3 regions of the Altererythrobacter arenosus genome follow, and region 3 is predicted to be linked to each of the others. Evidence: predicted binding sites of a transcription regulator. Region 3 holds the regulator's gene; each other region holds the start of a gene.
The links. The regulator LexA, encoded in region 3, represses DNA repair genes until DNA is damaged. The targets are predictions, from matches to a motif close to GTTCCNCNCTTGTTCT.

Region 1 (6,668 bases), 220 kb from region 3:
TTGCCTTCGTAGGTCGCGGTGACATCGCCAAGCTTGGCAAAAGTGCTGTTCTTCTGGGTGAAGAACCAGATCGCGCTGTTGGCATCCTTGTCGATCTGGGCGGTCATCGGCGCGGCGCTCTTGGGGTCGTCGTCGCGCTGCAGCATGAGGAAGGGGGAATCGGCCAGCGATTTCCAGAATTGCTTCTTCAGTTCGTCGGCCTTGCCTTCAGAGTATTTCATTGGGGGTGATCTCCTTTGCTTTCGGTTTTTCAACGGCTTGGAGGGGGTATTCGTTCCGGCTCCATCGCTCGGTTGAGGCTGGGGAAGGATGAATCGCAGCGAATGATTGCGAATCGCTCTTTCTTGGAACACAATAAGAACATATGAGTCGTTCGTCTCTCTCCACTACCGCCCTGCAACAGGGTGACGATCTCGCCGTGTCCAGGACACTGGCCACCTTGCAGAAACGCGAGATGCGCTGGCGCCCGGGACTGGCTGCTCCTTCGCACAGCGAGGTCTTTGCCAGTTCGAGCGAGGGGAGCGGGGCTGCCTTGGCGCTGCTGCTGGCGCGTGATGGGTTGGCAGCGCTCGATCGAGGGCCGCTGGCGGAGGGTGAGGATCGCCGCATGGTGCTGTGGGTGCAGGACCGGGCGGCCATGCAGCGCAGCGGGAGGCCTTACTGGCACGGGCTCCCCGGCGAATTGCGCCACCGGTTAATCCATGTCGAGGCGCGGACGCCCGAGGATGCGCTCTTCGCCCTGGAAGAGGGGCTCAGGTGCCGCGAATTGGCCTTCGTGGTGGGCGAGATCGCAGGCAATCCGCGGGCGCTCGACTTTACCGCCTCGCGTCGGCTCAGCCTTACCGCCGAGAAGCACGGCGTGCCCTTGTGGCTGGTACGGCTCGATGCCAGGCCCGACCTTTCCTCGGCCCGGATGCGCTGGACCGTAAAGTCCGAAGTTTCGCCGCCTGGACGCTGGGATGCCAGTGCACCGGGCATTCCCTCGTGGCGAGCGGAGCTGTTCCGCGCCCGTCGCCATGCCCCCGGAGAATGGATCTTAAGCGATGACGGCGGACGCCTCACCGCCACCCGCTCGTCAGCCAACGAAGGGCGCACCGCCACGCCGCATTATGGCGGTCTGGTTCGCCCGGCTGTCGGTCGATCGATGGCGGCTCTCTAACGATCTCGCGCGGGGCGAGGGGGCCGATGCCGAACCGCTCGCCCTGATCACCGAGACCGCGCATGGCCCGCGGATCGATGCCACCAACGATGCCGGACGCGAGGCCGGTGCACGGGCCGGGATGATGCTGGCCGATGCGCGGACGCTGTGCCCCGAACTCAAGGTCGCCCCTTCCGATCCGGCGGGTGATCTCGCCTTCCTCGAGAAGCTGGCGCTGTGGGCGCAGCGCTGGGGGCCGTGGAGCGCGCTCGACCCGCCCGACGGGGTGATCGTCGACGTCAGCGCGGTCGCCCATCTGTTCGGGGGAGAGCGGCGTCTGCTCGAGGATGCCAGTGCGGCCATCGGTGCCCGAAAACTGGCTGCGCGGCTTGCCATTGCGCCCACCGCCGGAGCGGCGTGGGCCTTGGCGCATTATGGGCCGCGCCACGCCATCCTTGGCGCAGCGGAAGATGCCGCAGCGCATCTCTCGCAGCTTCCCGTCGCTGCCCTGCGGCTCGACGAGGATGTGATTGCAGTGTTGCGGAGGCTGGGACTCAAACGGCTCGAGGATTTGCACGGTGTCGGGCGCGATGCGCTGCAACGCCGCTTCCGCAACCGCAAGTCGCCCGCGTCCAATCCGTTGCTCCGGCTCGACCAGATCCTGGGGCGCTTGCCCGAACCGCTGCTGCCGGTGGTGCCGCAGCAGGTGCCGTTGGTCCAGCGCCGCTTGATGGAGCCGATCCGCCACCGCGACCTGCTCGACCAGGTGCTGGCGGATCTTGCGCAGGACATGGCGCGCGAGCTCGAAGGGCAGGGGAAGGGCGCACGGCGACTCGAACTGGGGCTGTGGCGGGTCGATGGCGAAGTGGTGGTGCGCGCACTCGAACTTTCGGCGGCAACGCGCGATGCATCGCATATCACGCGGCTGTTTGGCGCGAAGCTCGACGATGTCGATGCCGGCTTCGGGATCGAGACGGTTCGCCTGCGCGCCAGCTGGGCCGAACCGCTGGCCCTGGAACAGGGCGATATCGAAGCCGCCGCCGAGGAGCATGGTACCTCGCTCAGCGGTTTCGTCGATCGCATCACGGTAAGGCTTGGCAAGCAGGCGGTGCGGCATCCGGTTCCCTTTGCCAGCCATATCCCCGAAAGGGCGCAGCGCTGGCAGGCCCCGCTCGATCCCGATCCAGCCACACAAGGTGAATTGGCCTTTAACTTTCGGCCGCTGAAACTGCTCGACCGACCAGAGGCGATCGCGGTGCTCTATGCGTCGCCCGACGGCTATCCCAAGTCCTTCCGCTGGCGCGGACAGGTGCACGAAGTCGCGCGGGTGGAGGGGCCGGAGCGGATCGCGCCCGAGTGGTGGCGGGAGAAATCCTCGGTGCGTTTGCGTGACTATTACCGCATCGAAGACAGGCAGGGGCGCCGCTATTGGCTCTACCGCAGCGGTATTATCGGCGATGGTCGTGGGGGGCTACCGGCGTGGTTCCTACAGGGCTTCTTTGGTTAACGGACCCGACATTAATTGTTTCTAAGGGCTGCGAAATCACGCAAATTTTACACCTTGCTGGCAAACGAAGATTATGAACGCACCGGAAATCAATCGCGCTGCCGACCGCAAGCCGCTCGACATCCTTGTCGAAGGGCGGATGCGTTCGCGCCCCGTCTGCGTCGAGTTGATCGACCTTTCCGAAGGTGGCTGCAAGATCAAGGGCAAGTTCGGCTTCACCCAGGAAGGCGAAGTGATCTCGCTCAAGGTCGATGGAATCCGCGCTCCGCTTGGCAAGGTCGTGTGGGTAGACGGCCAATTTGCCGGAGTCGCCTTCGACGGAAAATTGCACGAGGCGATTATCGATCACCTGTGCCGCCAGCGGCTCGAGAAACGCCTCGAAAGGGCCCAGCGCCGCACGGACTAAAAAAAGGGCGGCTCGCAAGCCGCCCTCTTCAAATCGAATGTCGAACCCGGTTATTCGACCGGTGCCACCAACAGGCGGTTGCCGAGGGGCTGCAGCGAACGCGCCGTCGGACCGAGCGATCCGGCCATGGCAGCGATCTGCTCCGCGCTTGCTTCCATCACCTCTTCAGCGACATGCCAGTTGACGCCTTCGCTGCAGGGCGGCGTCGTGAGCGAGCCCATGTAGCGGTATACCGACAGGTCATCGGGGATCATCTCGGACGCATCGAGATTGAGCGCAGAACCGTTGCCGCTCGACAGCGCATTGCCGATCGCACCCAGGGCAGGGTTTGCGTCGCCTTCCTCGAACATCACGCCGAGCACGCCCAGTTCACCCTTGTCCGTTGCGTGGACGAAGTGCGCCACGAGCGGATAGCGCTTGCCGTTGATGGCGTGTTCCGACGGGGTGTGGAAGTGAACCTGGATCAGGTTGAAGTGCTTGTCGCCCGAATGCATGTGCATCCCGGCAGGGAAATCGACCTGCAGCTTCTGGTCGCTGACCGCGAGCGTGCCGCCGGTTTCGCCATAATTGGTCGAGACGGTGATCTCACCACGTGCCTTGGCCTGACCGAGGTCGACCGGCGACTGCATGAGCCCCGCATCGCAGATGGCATAATCGCTGTTCACCGTTGACCAGCGCTCCGGCATTTGTCCATCGCCGAATTTCCAGTCCTTGTCTGCGGCGAGTGCCGGGGCTGCGGCGAGCGAAGCCGTGGCGAGAATTGCAAGATATTTCATTATCCACTCCAAACCGTGCAAATGCCGGAGGAGTTGGCACAGGCCATACCCGCTCGCGACAGTCGCGAAAATCGTCTGGCCGGCCAATTTGGGAATTTCGGTGCCAGCCTCCTCGAGTACGTCCGACATCACGAGTGCAGTGCGCTCGCCAGAGGGGCCCGGTCCGTGGCCTTATTACGTGCCTGTAGCGGTTAGGTTCCCGCGGATACGTCATTTGATATTGGCGGAAGGCTGAAAAGAACATATAAAGAACATATGTCGTCGCAGACCATTCTCCAGAAGCTCGAAATCCTCGCTGATGCGGCGAAATACGATGCTTCCTGCGCATCCTCTGGAACGGCGAAGAAGAACTCACTGGGGGGGAAGGGGATCGGCTCGACCGAGGGGATGGGGATCTGCCATGCCTATGCACCGGACGGACGGTGTATCTCGCTCTTGAAGATCCTGCTGACCAATCACTGTGTGTTCGACTGCCACTACTGCGTCAATCGCAAGAGCTCGAACGTGCGTCGCGCGCGCTTCACGCCGCAGGAGGTCGCCGACCTCACACTCGCTTTCTACAAGCGCAATTATATCGAGGGGCTGTTCCTCTCATCGGGCATCGTCAAAAGCTCGAACCACACGATGGAGCAATTGGTAGAAGCCGCCCGTATCCTGCGGGAAGAACACGATTTTCGTGGCTATATCCATCTCAAGACCATTCCCGAAGCGGATGCTGAACTGGTCCACCAGGCGGGGCTCTATGCCGATCGTGTTTCGATCAATGTCGAATTGCCGACTGCCAGCGGGCTGACCCGCCTCGCGCCCGACAAGAGCGCGGCGCAGATCGAAGGCGCGATGGACAAGGTCAAGACGGATATCGTCGCGGCGAAGGATGCCAGGAAGCGCTTTCGCCACGCTCCGCGCTTCGCCCCGGCGGGCCAGTCTACCCAGATGATCGTCGGTGCCGATGGCGCGACCGATTCCGATATCGTCGGCAAGGCGAGCGGGCTTTACCGGAGCTTTGGCTTGCGGCGGGTCTATTACAGCGCCTTCAGCCCCATCCCGGATGCCAGTGCGGTGCTGCCCTTGAAACGCCCGCCGCTGATCCGCGAGCACCGGCTCTACCAGTCCGACTGGCTGATACGTTTCTACGGCTTCAAGCCGGGCGAGATCGTGCAGGCGGCAGAGGCCGATGGAAACCTGCCGCTCGACATCGATCCCAAGCTCGCCTGGGCGCTCAAGTTTCGCGACAGTTTTCCGGTCGACGTCAACCGCGCGGCGAAGGAGCAATTGCTGCGCGTGCCGGGTCTGGGAACGACGGCGGTAAAGCGTATCCTGATCGCGCGGCGACACCGTGTCCTGCGGCTCGACGATGTGGCCAAGCTGACGCTGTCGATCGCCAAGGTGCGCCCCTTCATCGTCACCTGCGACTGGCGCCCGACATTCCTCACCGATCGTACCGACCTCAGAAGCCTGCTCGCGCCCAAGGCAGAGCAGCTGGAACTGTTCGCGGCATGACCGCGCTGCAGCACGTCAAGCTTGGCGCCTATTACGTGGTGAGCATGCCCGAGCCGGACGATTTCGATTTCTGGCGCGAGCGGGCGCGCAGCCTCGTCCAGTGCGATGTCCCGCCCGACCGGATCGCCTGGGTCGAGCCGGGCGGCAATGGCGATCTCTTTGCGCACGGCGAGCGGCGCATGCCGGTGCCCGAGCCGGATGCGCGCGCGGTGCGGGCGAGCAAGCGCTTTGTCAGCCTGGCGAAAAGCGCCTTGCTCCATTCCGAACCGGAGCGATTTACGCTGCTTTACCGCCTGCTGTGGCGGCTCCAGTCCAAGCCCAGGGTGATGGAGGACAGCGCCGATCCCGATGTGCGACGGGTCGAGGATTTGGCCAAGGCGGTGCGGCGCGACAGCCACAAGATGCACGCCTTCGTCCGTTTTCGTCTGGTCGAGAGCGAGGACGCGGAGGTGGGCGAACATTACGTCGCCTGGTTCGAACCCGAACATCACATCCTGCGTGCCAATGCCGGCTTCTTCGTCCGCCGCTTCGCCAACATGCGCTGGTCGATCCTGACGCCGCGCGGCAGCCTGCACTGGGATGGCGAGGTGCTGGAAGAAGGTCTGCCTGCGCAGCGCGGTGATGCGCCCGGCGGCGATCCGATGGAGGATCTCTGGCGCAAATATTACTCTTCGATCTTCAATCCGGCGCGACTCAAGGTTGGCGCGATGCTGAAGGAGATGCCGAAGAAATACTGGAAGAACATGCCCGAGGCGGCGCTCATCCCTGAGCTTATCGCGGGCGCGCAATCGCGCGAAGCACAGATGGTCGCACGAGGTGCGCTGGAATTCGAGGAGCGACCGGAAACGCTCGCTGCAATCGAGGAAGCGATCCATCGTTGTGGCAAGTGCCCGATTGGCGGCCTCGATAATCACGCGGTGATGGGCGAGGGACCCGACCGCGCTGCGCTGATGATCGTCGGCGAGCAGCCGGGCGACCAGGAAGATCTTGCCGGGCGACCCTTCGTTGGCCCGGCCGGGCAATTGCTCGACATCCATCTCGGACGCGCGGGGATCGACCGCCGCTCGGCCTATGTCACTAATGCGGTGAAGCATTTCAAATATGTCATGCGCGGTAAGCGACGGCTGCACCAGAATCCCGCCGCGAAGGAGATCGACACCTGCCGTTGGTGGCTTGAGGCGGAGCGGAAAATCGTCGAACCGCGGGTGATCCTCGCGCTGGGTGCGTCGGCGGCGCGCGGATTGCTCGGCAGGACGGTGAGTATCTCGAAAGTGCGCGGCGCTCCGATCCCGCTCGGCGATGCTGGTTCGGGGGCGAGCGAGCTGTGGATCACCGCGCATC
Region 2 (6,668 bases), 300 kb from region 3:
TGCACTCCATGCCTGATGCAATCGCTACAAGATCGGAAGCGAAGTCGCGAATATCGTATGCTCCGCTCGCAGCCCAATCGCTCTCGCCATGACCGCGCATATCAATCGCAATTGTGCGGTAGCCAGCTTCGGCCAAATCACCTGTTACGCGCTTCCACGCACGGCGCGTCTGCCCGCCGCCATGTGCGAGCAGGACGGGCATGGCGTTGTCGCCACCAATCACTTCTGCGGCAAGGGAGAGTCCTCCCGCTCCATGAATTTTGGTGGTCAAAATCTCCATATCGCAAGCCACTATATTGTAAATTGATTTACAGTAAATGACTTTATCTAAGTCGATGCTGTGTTAAGGTGCCTTGCATGGCAACAAAGCTCGACCACGATCCCGATGAAAAAGCGGCGCCATTCCTGACCGATCAAGACCGGTTGGTTTTTCTGTTGGAAGAGCTCACGCGACGATTGCGCCGTACCTTCGATTCCTCACTCGAGCAGTTTGGACTCACCCGCACCCAGTGGCGTGCGTTAGCCTATCTCTACCGGACACCCGGCATGACCCAGACCGAATTGGCCGGTCAATTGGAGCTGGAGCGGGCAAGCATCGGGCAAGCGATCGACCGGCTAGAAGAATTGGGCTTGGTCGAACGGCGCAGCGCCAAAAACGACCGCCGTGTGTGGCAGGTGCACCTGCGATCCGCTGCAATCGACTTGCTTCCGAAAATGCGAGTCGAAGCGGATCAGGTCTATGCGCGCCTGCTCACAGGAATAAAGGACGAGGACTTGGAGGCATTCAAGTCTACTTTGGCCGCAATGCAGCGCAATTTGGGCGATGCCTAAAGGGCCCAGCGGTCGCCGCGAGAGAAGGTAACTTTACCAGCTGTAGTCGACGCCAACGCCGAAGAATGGCGGTAATTCCAATTACCCATCTATATCCGCAATTGGGTCGGAGGCGGAAGGTCCGCTTTTTGCGAAACCAGCGCCGAAAGCCGACCGTCAACTAACGGCCCAAGTCCTGCCGCTACAAGGCTCGGCCAAACCAGATAACCCGGCCCACCACGTGAACTTCCGACCGATCCATGTCGTGCCAGGTAGGGTAAGCCGGATTGTCGCTGGCAATGGTGATCTGCCTACCATTTGGCTTGATAGCGATCCGCTTCACGACGAGGGTATCATCAGAACGAAGGACGTAGATCCCGTCTCGCAGTCGCGAGCCGTGATCTGAAGCATCGACCAGAACCTCGTCACCATCACTGAGAGTGGGCTCCATCGAGTCACCCTTGACGCCGACGATCGACAGGCTGGCGCTCTTGGCCGAAGTCAGGTGCCGCAGCCACCGCTCATCGAACCCGAACCGGGTGTGTGCAGTCTCACTAGCAGCTACCGCGCCAAAGCCGGCGGATGCCTCCACATCGAGTACGGGGATCTCGACCATGCCATCGGTGACCGGATTAGCCGGACCACCGAGCACTTGCTCGTCGACACCGAAGAAGCAGGCAAGCGTCTTTCGATCCTCGTCATCGAGCTTTCTTGGAGAGCCGCGCCTGATGAACTGTTGTACATAAGCGGGATTGCGGCCGAGCAGCCGCGATATCGAGGCGTAGCCATATCCGCCCTTGAGAATCAGCCGGTCGAGCTCTTCCCTGACATGTTCCATCTGTCTGTCCTTCGAATCTCAATCGTAGGAATTTTCCTAGACTCGCGGATATGATCTTACTAAGAACATAACAGGAACACAAGGGATTTGCGAGTCGGAGCGAAAGGGTCATGACCTTGCTGGAACGGATCGAAAAGCATCTGAAAGATCATCATATTTCGGCTACACGCTTCGGCAGGCGCGCAGTCGGTGATCCTCGATTCGTACTCGACCTCCGGCAAGGACGAAGGCCGCGTCGACGAACGCTAGAGCGGCTGGAAGCCTATCTGCAGTCAGTCGAGGCTGGAGATCCCAACAGTTCCATCAGGAATGGGACTTGCGCGCGGCAAGTTGCTCATAGCGACGGACCACAACCTGCCAGAGTCTTGCCCCGTTCTGCTCGCCGTCCTCGCATAGCTGATCGATCTTCGACGCAATAAATTTTCGAGTCTGCAGGCCAAGATAGCGTTCTCGCTTTCGTGATGCTTCTTGTCTATTTTATCAGCGATCTGTTGGGACGATTTAGAGGTGAGAGCGCCGATTTACCACTGAAGGAGAATGAGCGATGAGCGATCCAGACAACAATCCCACTGGTGGCAAGCAGGACTGGGAAGGTCTTCGTGAAGTCGACCGGGCCATCGCCGAGAACCGTCTCACTTCCTACACCTGGAAAAAGACTTGGGCTGACCCTTGGGGACGGCTCAAGTTGATTGCGATTTTTGCTGCATTGGCAGCTTTTGTCGTGTTCGTAATTGTGCACGACGTCATCCTTTAGCAGCCTACCATTCCTTAACATCGTCTGCCGCTTCGGCCGAGGCTCCCTTCGCATCGCGGGTCTTGCCATCGAGGTAGCCTTTCACGGTCCCGATCCGTCGATCTCCCTGTTGCTGCACCCGATCGACATCACGGGCGATGTCTTCACGTTCGCTGGACGGGGCGCTCAGGCTTCCCGGCACACCGTCAAGCCGCACTGATCCCCGGACGCTCTCGGCGCTGCTCGCCGAGGGCCGAGCGATGGACGCAGAGGCCGGCAAGACCAGGTCGCCCGAGATCTCGGCATTGAGCTGGTCCGCATAGCCTTCGACGAACCGCGCCTGAAGCTGCTGGCCCCGCACGCTCATCTGGAAGTCGATGTCGTCAAAGCGCACCGGACCGTAGTAATCCCGGTTAGCCTCGATCTCCGCCATGCCCCATTCGCGATAGGCCTGGCTGAGGTTGAGAGTGCCTGCGGCATTGGCACTCTCGTACCAACTCGCCTGGTTCTCGAGGCGGCTGGCGATCTCCTCGGCTCGGCGCGCTTCGCGGGTATAGCTCTGCGCTTCGGTGATCGACGTGGTAATCCCGGCCGAGCTGCTTGACACCAGCGCCTCCGAACTCGAACTCGTTTCGCGCAGGAAGCCTTCGCGCGTGCTCGACCAGCTGCGACTGTCCGAGATCTGGCTCAGCGCGCCCATGATGCGCGAGCGATCCTCGGAGGCGATCCCGATATCACTGTCGGTCCAACTCTGGTTGCGTCCTCCCTTAACACCTATGCTCGCCGAGCCAGCGCCTTTTTCTCCCTTCAGTCCTAGAGCGCCATCCCCGTTCAAGAACCAAGATACGGTGATGTCATCGGCCGCGCGGCGCGACAGCCCGAATTGCTGCTGAAGTGTCTTCGAGGCGTTGTCGACCTCGCTGAAGGCGCTGCCGATGCTGTCGCTCGTTGACGTGCCACTGACGCTCTCGTTCGAGCGCGAGCGGGTGTACGCATCGCGTAGCTCGCTGAAGCGGGTGACAGCCGAACTCGTCGACTGCTGGGCAAGGTTCGAGAAGGTCTCGCTCTGGCCGCGGCTCTGGCTCGCCATGGTCGCAAGCCGGCTCGAGAAGTCCTGCCCGAGTGTCGGGGTGAACGGATAGCTCGAGGTCGGCACGGTGGCGAATTCGGCTTGAGGGAAGCCGGTGGTCTGGGTGCCGTTTTCGCTTGTGGCTCGCGTCTGCGCGGCGCCGTAGCCAATGTTGGGAGCGAGGCTGGCTTGCGCAAACTGCCGCGAAAACACGTTCGAGTTCTCAAGGCTGGTATTCCCGAGCGAAACATTGCCGGTGCTCGCTTCGCGCGCCGCCTCTTCTGCCGCGTTCTGGCTCGGATTGAGGTAGCTCGTTGCCTGGCCCGATATTGCGAGCGCGCCCCTGGCGACGCCGCCTGCAAGGAACGGTATCGATGCGACGAGGTAGCCGGCCAGGATCCCGATATCGTTGTTGACGTCGGTCATGCCGGAGAAGGTCGCGAGGCTGAGCCCGCTTGCGCCGCCCGCTGCCGCCACATCGCTCGCGCCCTTGAGCATCAGGATCATGTGCAGGATGACGAACAGCGGCCCCCAAGCTGCCAGATAGAAGAAGCCCGTGACGTATCCTTTGAGCGCGATCGGTCCGGTCTTGGGCATCAGGAACAGTGGGAAGAGCACCGGAAAAAGCGCGTAGAATACGACCGTCAGGACGACATTGAGGATCGGGACCCACTTCATCGCGTTATGCGCGATCGAAGAATAGGTCCGTTCGGTCTGGATATCGGCGCGGGTCAGCGCGAACACATCGACGCTCGATGCGCCGCTAGCTCCGGCAAATCCATGCATCGCCTGGTTCATGGCGTTGATGGTCAGAACTTGGCGGAAGATGCTGCTTGCATCCTTCGAGACGCCGGTGAGGTATTGATAGGCAATCGGCAGGTCGGCGATGAGCTTGGCCTTCGCGAGCGCTTCGGTCTGCCGGGGGTAGAGCTGGCGCCCGGCGACCTGTGTCATCTCATCGATAAGCCCGGCCCACTGGTTGGAGAGCGCAGTGTATGCTTCGCGGCAGGTGATGATCGTGGCCGTGACGCTATCGTCCGCCTGCCGGGTGAGGAAGCGCTGCGCACGCGCGGCACTGCCGGGCGCAATGGTCGCCCAGATATCGTTGCTCTCCGACAATTCCTTCATCGAGTAGCGACCGAGCAGCAGGTCGTAGAATACGCATTGACGGACATGTTCGTCGAAATTGGCGGCAAATTCGGGGTCGGCAATGCGCAGGGACCGCGTCGCTTCGAGCAGGCGCGCGCCGTAAATCATGCCGTTCTTCGAATAGTTGAGATCGTCGGGAAGGCCGAAGACGAGCTCGGCGGAACGGGTTAGGTAGTCGCCCGCTTGGCTGGTAAAGCTTGCCATGAGCGCTAGGCCCAGCGGGACATTGGCGACCGTGGCCGGTGCAAGGCTCGGATTGACGCGGTCGGTGACCTGCACATCCATGCGCGGAACCATCAGGCACATGTAGATGAGAGTCGCGCCGAGGAACCAGTTGAGCCAGGCGCGCCAGTCCTGGTTGAACGCGACGACAATGACCGCAAGCGCCATGCCCAAGACCAGCGCCACCTGGATCAGGCTCTTGTAGCCACCGGCCCCGGTCCACGCGGCGACGGCGTTCAAGACATTGACGATGTACTCACCGCCGCCGGTTGTGAAGATTTCGACCATGGCGCTCGACTCAGGGAATAATCGAGCGCGACTGGAGGCCGCGTGACCAGTCGAGCGCTGCGGACATCGAGGGCGACATCGAAGCGGCGAGCGCGTTCTCGATCATCGCGGTCTTCTCGATGATCTGCATGATCGCCGAGACCTTGGCCTGTCCAGTAGCCTGCCTCTGGACCAGGCCAGAGCGCACTTCGGCGACCTGGCCGCGCCAGATCGCAAGCTTGGCTTCATCGGCGGCGATGAAGCTCGCCATCGAGCGACCGGCTTCCGAGACGATCCGGTCGAGGATGGCATAGAGCAGATCGATGCTGGCGATCTCGGCGAGCGTTTCGCGGTCGTCGGTCGGCATGCCGCGTCCATAGGCGGCCTGGACGGTAAGGATCTTGTACAAGGGGACAGCGGCGACCTGCAGCAGTTCCTTTTCGGCATTGCCGATCGCGGTGTCGGCCCGGATCGCATCGACCATGTTCCCGATGAGGAGCGCGACCCGCGGGCGGATGGCCTTTGCATTCGATAGGCTCATCTGCTCGAAGGTGGGATTGAGGCAGAGATCGGTCTCGTCGCAGCGGAAAACGCGCACGGTCTGGCCCTGCGTCCCGTCTAGGAGCGCGCTTACGAGCGTCGAGGACGCGTCGCCCGCGAACGGCACGAACTTGCCGGGTTCATCATCCTTGGGCGGCACGTAGATGACCGTGCCAATCAGCGTCATGGCGTATTCGGCTAGTTCGCGGTCAAAGGTACCACCCGGATTGAAGAAGGCGCTCTTTTTCAGGACGTGCCAGGTGTAGTTGCGCGGCACGCCGGGATTGACGTCGGCATAGTCGGTACCGGCGCCCTCGTTGGTCGACGCGCGCTGGCCGCGCGTGCCGCAGCCGTGCTTGGCGGCCGCATAATCGGTAAAGATCCCTTCGGAGTTCCCGATCGCTTCGCAGATCGCCTTGTCGGCGAGATCGCCCTTGGGCCACAGTCCGCCGACCAGTCCCTGCGCCATCTCGCAGGAGTTGATCGAGAGATTGTTCATGAGCTGAGCCTTCTGGCTAAACTCCTGCATGATCTTGTTGCACTCTGGGCACACGGTATCGATCGCCAGGCTGAACGCGAAGCCGACCGCGTTGTTGGCAACGGCCTTCAGGAGCGCGACCATCTCGCTCGCGTTGATGAACGAAAAGGAGCCGGCAAAGATATCGATGCCGCCGCAGCCCGCCCTTGCGCGCGGCAGCTGGAGATTGGCGATGTTGGTCGTCTTCTGAGGGAAGCGCGTCCAGACATTGCCGAGGCTGTAATAGCCTGCCGACTGGCCTTCGAAGGCGGTCGGGCCGGTGACATTCGCCGCCGCCCCCATGTCGTCCATGAAGCGGTCCATGCTGTCGCCAACATTCGCGGCGACCGGTGAGGCAACCATGCTGGCGGCGGCAAGGGTCAATGCCGCATTGCGGATGCTAGTAATCATGTCCGGCTTCCTTGGAGGTGAGAAGGTAGATGCGGTACTGCAGCTCGTCGGCCGAGAGCACGCCGTAGCCGATCGGAATCGGGCGTTTGGTCACGCTGTCCCACAGCACCAG
Region 3 (6,668 bases):
CGGCGCGTTGCGCCTGGAAAACGGTGTCGTCGTCGAAATCGAGTCCTAGCCAGTCGAGACCGTCAAGGATTGCGTCAATCGCTTCCTGTGTCGAACGCTTGCGATCGGTGTCCTCGATACGAAGCAAGGTCTTGCCGCCGTGGTGACGGGCGAACAACCAGTTGAACAACGCGGTGCGCGCGCCTCCGATGTGCAGGAACCCGGTCGGCGAAGGGGCAAAGCGGGTGACGACCCCATCGGTCAGAGCTCCGCTTTTGCTTGCCATAAGTCCTTCAATCCTTTCAATAAAGCCATGGCCACACGTCACGCGCCTATGGTACCCATGGGGGATGGTGCCGATAGCGGTAATGCTGCAGTGCAGCGCAATTGGCGCAGCGCAGCGCAAATGTCCAGTGTGGCGAAGCATTTCGAGCGTTTTCTGGCTCTTGCGGGGTTCGATCGCGGGCCCTGGATAGCGGTTGCATTCGGGCTCGGGATTGTCGCCTGGTTCTTATTGAGCGAGCCGTGGCAGTGGAGTGCCGGGATCGGCGCGGGAGTAATCTGCGCGATCTTCGGCGCAACGCTCGGGAGGCCCGACGGTCATCTGCAACTTCTGCCAAGGGCGATGATTGTGGTCGGTTTGGTCTTCTCGCTCGGCATGGCGACGATCTGGGCCCGCTCGTGGATGGTCGGGGCGGAGCCGATCGAAAGGCCTGCTGTGATCACGCTCCAGGGCCATGTGCTTGAGCGGCAGGACCAGCCGGCAGAGTCGCGGGTCAGGCTGGTTCTGGCAATCCGCGACGCCGAAGCAGGTGTGGCGCGAAAGATCCGCGTAAACGTTCCAGCCGAGGATATTGGCGAAGGCATGTCCGAGGGAGCTGTTCTCCGCCTGCGGACCCGGCTGATGCCGCCAGCAGCGCCAATGTTGCCGGGCGGCTATGACTTTGCGCGGACGGCATGGTTTGCCGGGCTCGCGGCGACCGGGAGCGTCATCGGACCAATCGAGGTCGTCGAGCCTGCGCCGAAGCGCACAGCACTAGCGAATATTCAGCGCCGCCTGTCCGGCCATGTCCGGAGCCAGCTGGACGGGCCAGAGGGCGCCATTGCGGCCGCTTTCGCCAGCGGGGATCGCGGTGCCATCGGCCAGGCTGACGAGGATGCGATGCGCGATGCAGGGTTGACGCATCTCCTCTCGATCAGCGGGCTCCATGTCAGCGCGGTCATCGCGGCAGCCTATGTCCTGGCGATCAGGTTGCTGGCCTTGTGGCCAGCACTGGTGTTGCGAATACGCCTGCCGGTGGCCGCTGCGGGCATCGCTGCTCTTGCCGGTATTGGATACACCTTGCTGACCGGATCGCAGGTGCCGACTGTGCGTAGCTGTATCGCGGCCTTGCTGGTCCTCGGCGCGGTGGCATTGGGTCGAGATGCGCTCTCGCTGCGAATGGTGGCGGTCGCCGCAGTCTGTGTGATGATTCTCTGGCCGGAATCGATCGTCGGCCCAAGCTTCCAGATGAGCTTTGCCGCGGTCATCGCCATCGTTGCGCTGCATAACTCGGCTCCGGTGAAGCGCTTTCTGGCGCCGCGAGAGGAAGCCAGGGTTATTTGGTTCGCACGCCGCAGCGTGATGTTGCTTGTCACGGGATTGGTGATCGAGATCGCGCTGATGCCGATCGTTCTGTTCCATTTCCATCGCGCCGGAGTCTACGGCGCGCTGGCCAACGTGATCGCGATTCCGCTCGTTACCTTCGTGTCCATGCCGCTGATCGCGCTGGCTCTTGTGCTGGACATCGTTGGAGCAGGAGCGCCGGCGTGGTGGCTGGTGGGACATTCGCTCGACCTGCTCTTGTGGTTGGCGCATGTAACCGCCTCCCAACCGGGCGCGGTGAAGCTGATGCCGCAAATGAGCGATGGCACCTTTACACTGTTCGTCGCCGGGGGCCTCTGGATTGGACTGTGGAGCGGACGCGCCAGGCTTTTGGGACTGATCCCGGCGGGCTTCGCGACGATCCTGCTTCTGCTTACGCCGGTCCCTGATGTCCTGATCTCCAGCGACGGGAGGCATGTGGGGATCACCACGCAAGACGGCCGTTTACTGAGTCTGCGCGACAGTCGATCGGATTACGCCCTCGAGAACCTGATGGAGTTGGCGGGTGTCGAAGCGGAGCCGATTCCGCTGGAGGATTGGCCGACGGCGGGTTGTACCAGCGAATTCTGTGTCCTCTCGCTTGAGCGGGGAGGCAAGACCTGGTCCCTACTCATGGCGCGCAATCGCGTGCGGGTAGAGGAACGTGCGCTGGCCGCTGCCTGCGAGCGGGCCGATATCGTTATCGCAGATCGCTGGCTGCCGTCATCATGCCGTCCGCAGTGGCTCAAGGCCGATGCGCGCTTTCTTGAGCGCTCGGGCGGTTTGTCGCTCGATCTGGAGAATGGAACGATCACCAGCGTCGCCTTGAGCCAAGGCAAACATGGCTGGTGGCGCGGCGCCGATTAGCGGTTGAGGCCAACGGGCCAGATCAGTGATAGCGGCGCAAGAGCCCCGCGAGCTTGCCCTGCACGACCACTTCGTGCGGATCGTAGACCTGCGGATCGTACATGCCGTTGGCCGGATCTAGCCGGATCTTGCCGTTCTCGCGCCGCAAATACTTGAGCGTCGCTTCCTCATTGCGGACCAGTGCGACCACGATCTCGCCGTCTCGCGCCGTATCGGTCCGTCGCACCAGCGCGAAGTCGCCGTCGAAAATTCCGGCCTCGATCATCGAGTCGCCCGAAACTTCGAGCGCGTAATGCTCGCCCGGCCCAAGCAGCGCCGCAGGTACCGGCATCGAGGACTGCCCCTCGATCGCCTCGATAGGCGCGCCGGCCGCGATCCGGCCATGCAACGGCACTTCGATGATGTCGTTGGCCGGTTCGCGTGCAACCGCCTTGGTGGCCAAAGCCATGGTGATAGCGTCATTGGCGGGCATGGGGCGCTTGGCTGCCGGCGTCACATCCTCAGGCTGCTTGATAACCTCGAGAGCGCGCGCTCGATTGGGCAAGCGGCGAATGAAACCGCGCTCTTCCAGAGCGGATATCAGGCGATGGACGCCCGACTTGCTTTTCAGGTCGAGCGCATCCTTCATCTCTTCAAAAGAGGGCGAAATGCCCGTCTCTTCGAGCTTCTGCTGAATGAAGCGGATCAACTCGTGCTGCTTTGCCGTCAGCATGGCGAAAATCTCCCTTGGTCGCCCATTGTCGCCGGTTATTTCGCGCACCGATAAGGTGAACGAATGTGGAACAATTAGGAAACGATTTTCAGCAAGTCAAGCTATTCAGCCATTTTCCAACAGGTAGCATTCGACCGCTTCACCTGCGGATATGGGCGAAGCATCGATACCGCGAGCAATCAGACAATTGCTCGCAGCGAGAGCAGCCAGTGCCGAGGAATCCTGCGAATCGGCCGGTGTCACCGAAAGCCCGTCCCAAGACCCGCGAATGAATTCCTGCCGCGAACCACCGGCCGGAAGACTGCAACCTGCCTTCAGCGTAACCAGCCGCGGAAGAGTTTCGGCCGCACCCATGGCCGCCCTGACGCTGGGCAGAACGAACAGGAACGCGGTGACGAAGCTCGACACCGGGTTGCCGGGAAGGCCGAAGATGAGCTGATTCTCGCGCTGTGCGATGAGCAACGGCTTGCCAGGCTTCATCGCCACCTTCCAGAAATCGAGCGATGCGCCCCATTCCTCCAGTGCAGGGCGGATGAGGTCATGATCGCCGACCGAGGCGCCGCCGCTGGTGATCACGAAATCGGCTCTTTCGGCACTCGCAAACGCATCGACCAACGCCTGGCGATCGTCGGGGACGGGCCCGATGCGTTCCACGCGGCACCCCATCCGGGCGAGCAGGGTTGTTAGCATGGCGCCATTCGAGGCAGGGATCTGGTGCGGAGCGCAATCTTCCGGGGTCACCGAAAGTTCATCACCACTATCGATCACTGCGACCAGCGGAGCCTCATGTACGGGCAGGGTGGAGTGACCGGCGGTAATTGCGAGCGCCACCTGGGCAGCGCCGATCCGAGATCCGGCACCAAGCACCAGATCGCCTTCGGAAAAATCGAATCCGCAAGTGCGGACGTGTTTGCCGCGACCGGGCATGTCCTCGGTACAGCGAAGATGATCTCCGGTGCGTTCGGCGTTCTCCTGAATGAGCACCCGATCGGCTCCAGCGGGCATGTGCGCGCCGGTCGAAATTCTCACCGCCTGACCATCGATCAATGCGCTGCCAAAGGGGGCGCCCGCGCGACTTTCTCCGATCACGGTCCAGGGTCCGTCGCCCACTATCGCGTAGCCATCCATGGCAGACAGGTCGGCGGGCGGCTGGGTGCGGCGAGCATGGAGGTCTGAAGCGAGGTAGCGCCCGGCGGCCGCCGCCGCATCGAGCTCCACCACCGGCATCTTGGGTGCGAGGGCGAGGGCGCGCGCCTGCGCCTCCGCAACGCTGAGCATGGCGCTCAAGGGCGTGCCTCCGCTTGCCAATGGCCGGACTTCCCGCCGAGCTTTTCGAGCAAGCGAACCTCCTCGATCACCATCCCTTTATCGAGAGCCTTGGCCATGTCGTAGATTGTGAGAAGCGCCACCGTGGCTGCGACCATGGCTTCCATCTCTACCCCGGTTCTGGCCGTGAGCGAGGCGGTGGCGGTGACGCGCACGCCGCCTTCCTCGAAGGCGAAATCAACAGTTACTGCGTCGAGTCCCAGCGGATGACAGAGCGGGATCAGGTCTGAAGTCTTCTTCGCCGCCATGATCGCCGCAATGCGCGCGGTGCCGAGCACGTCGCCCTTGGGAGCATCACCAGCCTTGATCGCGGCGAGCGCGGCATCGCTCATGCGGATAAAACCCCCGGACACCGCCTTGCGAAGCGTTTCGGGTTTGGCGCCGACGTCCACCATGTGCGCGGCTCCACTGTCATCGAGGTGGGTCAATTTGCTCATTCGCTTGCTCATCACCGGTTCGCTCAAATCCTACTGGATGGAACACATGGAACACAGTCAAAGAGAAGGAAACCGCCAAGTTTCGACCACGGAAAATCTGAAGGGCGACAGCAGGCGAGTGCGCGGAGACATCTGGGCATGATGGCACGCCTCGCGGCAGTAGGACAGGTCAGCCGTGCAACAGCGCCTTGGTAGCAGCAGATACATCAGCTTGCCGCATGAGGCTTTCCCCGACGAGGAAGCTGCGCACTCCGTTGCGTGCCAGCCTCTCGCAATCGGCATGCGAATTGATACCGCTCTCGCCGACAAGCAACGCACCTTCAGGGGCGAGAGGAGCTAGTCGCTCGGTAGTTGCCAGATCGGTCGTGAATGTTTTGAGATCGCGATTATTGACCCCGATCAGACGTGAGTTGAGCCGCGCGGCGCGTTCCATCTCTGCCTCGTCATGGACTTCGACCAGCACATCCATTCCGCGTTCCAGCGCGGCCGCCTCGATCTCCAGCATCTGTGCATCGTCAAGCGCCGCGACGATGATGAGAATGGCATCTGCACCGATACTGCGGGCTTCGGCGACTTGCCACGGATCGATCATGAAATCCTTGCGCAGCACCGGAAGATCGCAGGCAGCCCGCGCCTCGATCAGAAAGTCCTCGTGCCCCTGAAAATAGGGCGCGTCGGTAAGGACCGAGAGGCAGGCTGCACCGCCCGCTTCGTAGGCACGCGCATGATCCGCTGGATGAAAATCGGCACGAATGAGCCCTTTGGACGGAGAAGCCTTCTTGATCTCGGCAATCAACCCATACCGGGCTGCGCTCGCTGCGCGCAGGGCGGATTCGAATCCACGCGGTGCGGTCTGGCTCACGGCTGCATGGTCGAGAGCGGTTACGGAGCGCTCGGCGCGGCGCTGACCCACCTCGACCGCCTTGCTGGCACAAATCTCCTGCAATTTGTCCATCGTTATGCGGCCATTTCGATCCAGCGCGCCAGCAGGCTTTCGGCGGCGCCGCTGTCAATCGCCTCGCCCGCGCGGTTGGCAAGCTCTGCCCAGTCTCCAGAGTCTCCGGCGACCATCAGGGTTGCTGCAGCGTTGAAGCAGACCGCGTCGCGATAGGGGCCGGGCGCTCCGCCCAGCAGGGCTTTGAGCGCGGCCGCATTGTGTTTCGCATCCCCACCGCGGATCGCCTCGATGGGCGCCTGCGGCAAGCCTGCCATAGAAGCATCCAACCGGCGCATCTCGAAATCATTGCCGACGACATCGGCCAGCTCGTTGCCACCTGCGAGGCTCAGCTCGTCGAGTCCTTCGTCGCCTGACGCGATAAAGGTGCGTTCGGTGCCGAGCTTGGCCTTGGCCTCGGCATAGATCGGGACGTAGCCGGGGCGGGCGATTCCGATAAGCTGGCGCTTTACCTCGGCAGGGTTCGACAGTGGCCCCATCAGGTTGAAGATCGTGCGCTTGCCCAGCTTCTGGCGAATGGGTTGGATGCGCCCCATCGCCGGGTGGTGGTTCTTGGCGAAGAGGAAACAGATGCCGATTTCGGCCAATGTCCTTTCCGCCGTCCGGCCGGCGGCCTCCATATCGAGGCCCAGCGCCTCGAGCGTATCGGCGGCGCCCGATTTGGACGAGGCTGCACGGTTGCCATGCTTGGCGACCGGAATGCCGCAGGCAGCAACCACCAGGCTGACCGCGGTCGAAACGTTGAGCGTGTGGTGACCGTCGCCGCCG

Region 1: a site for LexA is predicted at 4,065-4,080, ahead of P7228_RS13080 (putative DNA modification/repair radical SAM protein). Genes of this name have one in related genera too.
Region 2: a site for LexA is predicted at 1,711-1,726, ahead of P7228_RS15660 (S24 family peptidase). Genes of this name have one in related genera too.

The regions. Positions count from the first base shown of each region.
Region 1 covers NZ_CP121106.1:2,624,377-2,631,044, forward strand. Annotated here, with positions in the region: gene P7228_RS13055 (pyridoxamine 5'-phosphate oxidase family protein) at 1-221, opposite strand, end outside; gene P7228_RS13060 (recA-like protein) at 365-1,159, shown strand; gene P7228_RS13065 (DUF6504 family protein) at 1,110-2,645, shown strand; gene P7228_RS13070 (PilZ domain-containing protein) at 2,719-3,051, shown strand; gene P7228_RS13075 (carbonic anhydrase) at 3,102-3,827, opposite strand; gene P7228_RS13080 (putative DNA modification/repair radical SAM protein) at 4,083-5,327, shown strand; gene P7228_RS13085 (UdgX family uracil-DNA binding protein) at 5,324-6,668, shown strand, end outside.
Region 2 covers NZ_CP121106.1:3,149,971-3,156,638, reverse strand. Annotated here, with positions in the region: gene P7228_RS15670 (alpha/beta fold hydrolase) at 1-280, opposite strand, end outside; gene P7228_RS15665 (MarR family winged helix-turn-helix transcriptional regulator) at 358-831, shown strand; gene P7228_RS15660 (S24 family peptidase) at 1,013-1,648, opposite strand; gene P7228_RS16120 (DUF6961 family protein) at 1,952-2,083, opposite strand; gene P7228_RS15655 (hypothetical protein) at 2,193-2,402, shown strand; gene P7228_RS15650 (conjugal transfer protein TraG N-terminal domain-containing protein) at 2,407-5,109, opposite strand; gene P7228_RS15645 (conjugal transfer protein TraH) at 5,120-6,556, opposite strand; gene P7228_RS15640 (conjugal transfer protein TraF) at 6,546-6,668, opposite strand, start outside.
Region 3 covers NZ_CP121106.1:2,848,212-2,854,879, reverse strand. Annotated here, with positions in the region: gene gltX (glutamate--tRNA ligase) at 1-265, opposite strand, end outside; gene P7228_RS14205 (ComEC/Rec2 family competence protein) at 386-2,470, shown strand; gene lexA (transcriptional repressor LexA) at 2,493-3,182, opposite strand; gene P7228_RS14195 (molybdopterin molybdotransferase MoeA) at 3,288-4,460, opposite strand; gene moaC (cyclic pyranopterin monophosphate synthase MoaC) at 4,466-4,945, opposite strand; gene trpC (indole-3-glycerol phosphate synthase TrpC) at 5,115-5,900, opposite strand; gene trpD (anthranilate phosphoribosyltransferase) at 5,903-6,668, opposite strand, start outside.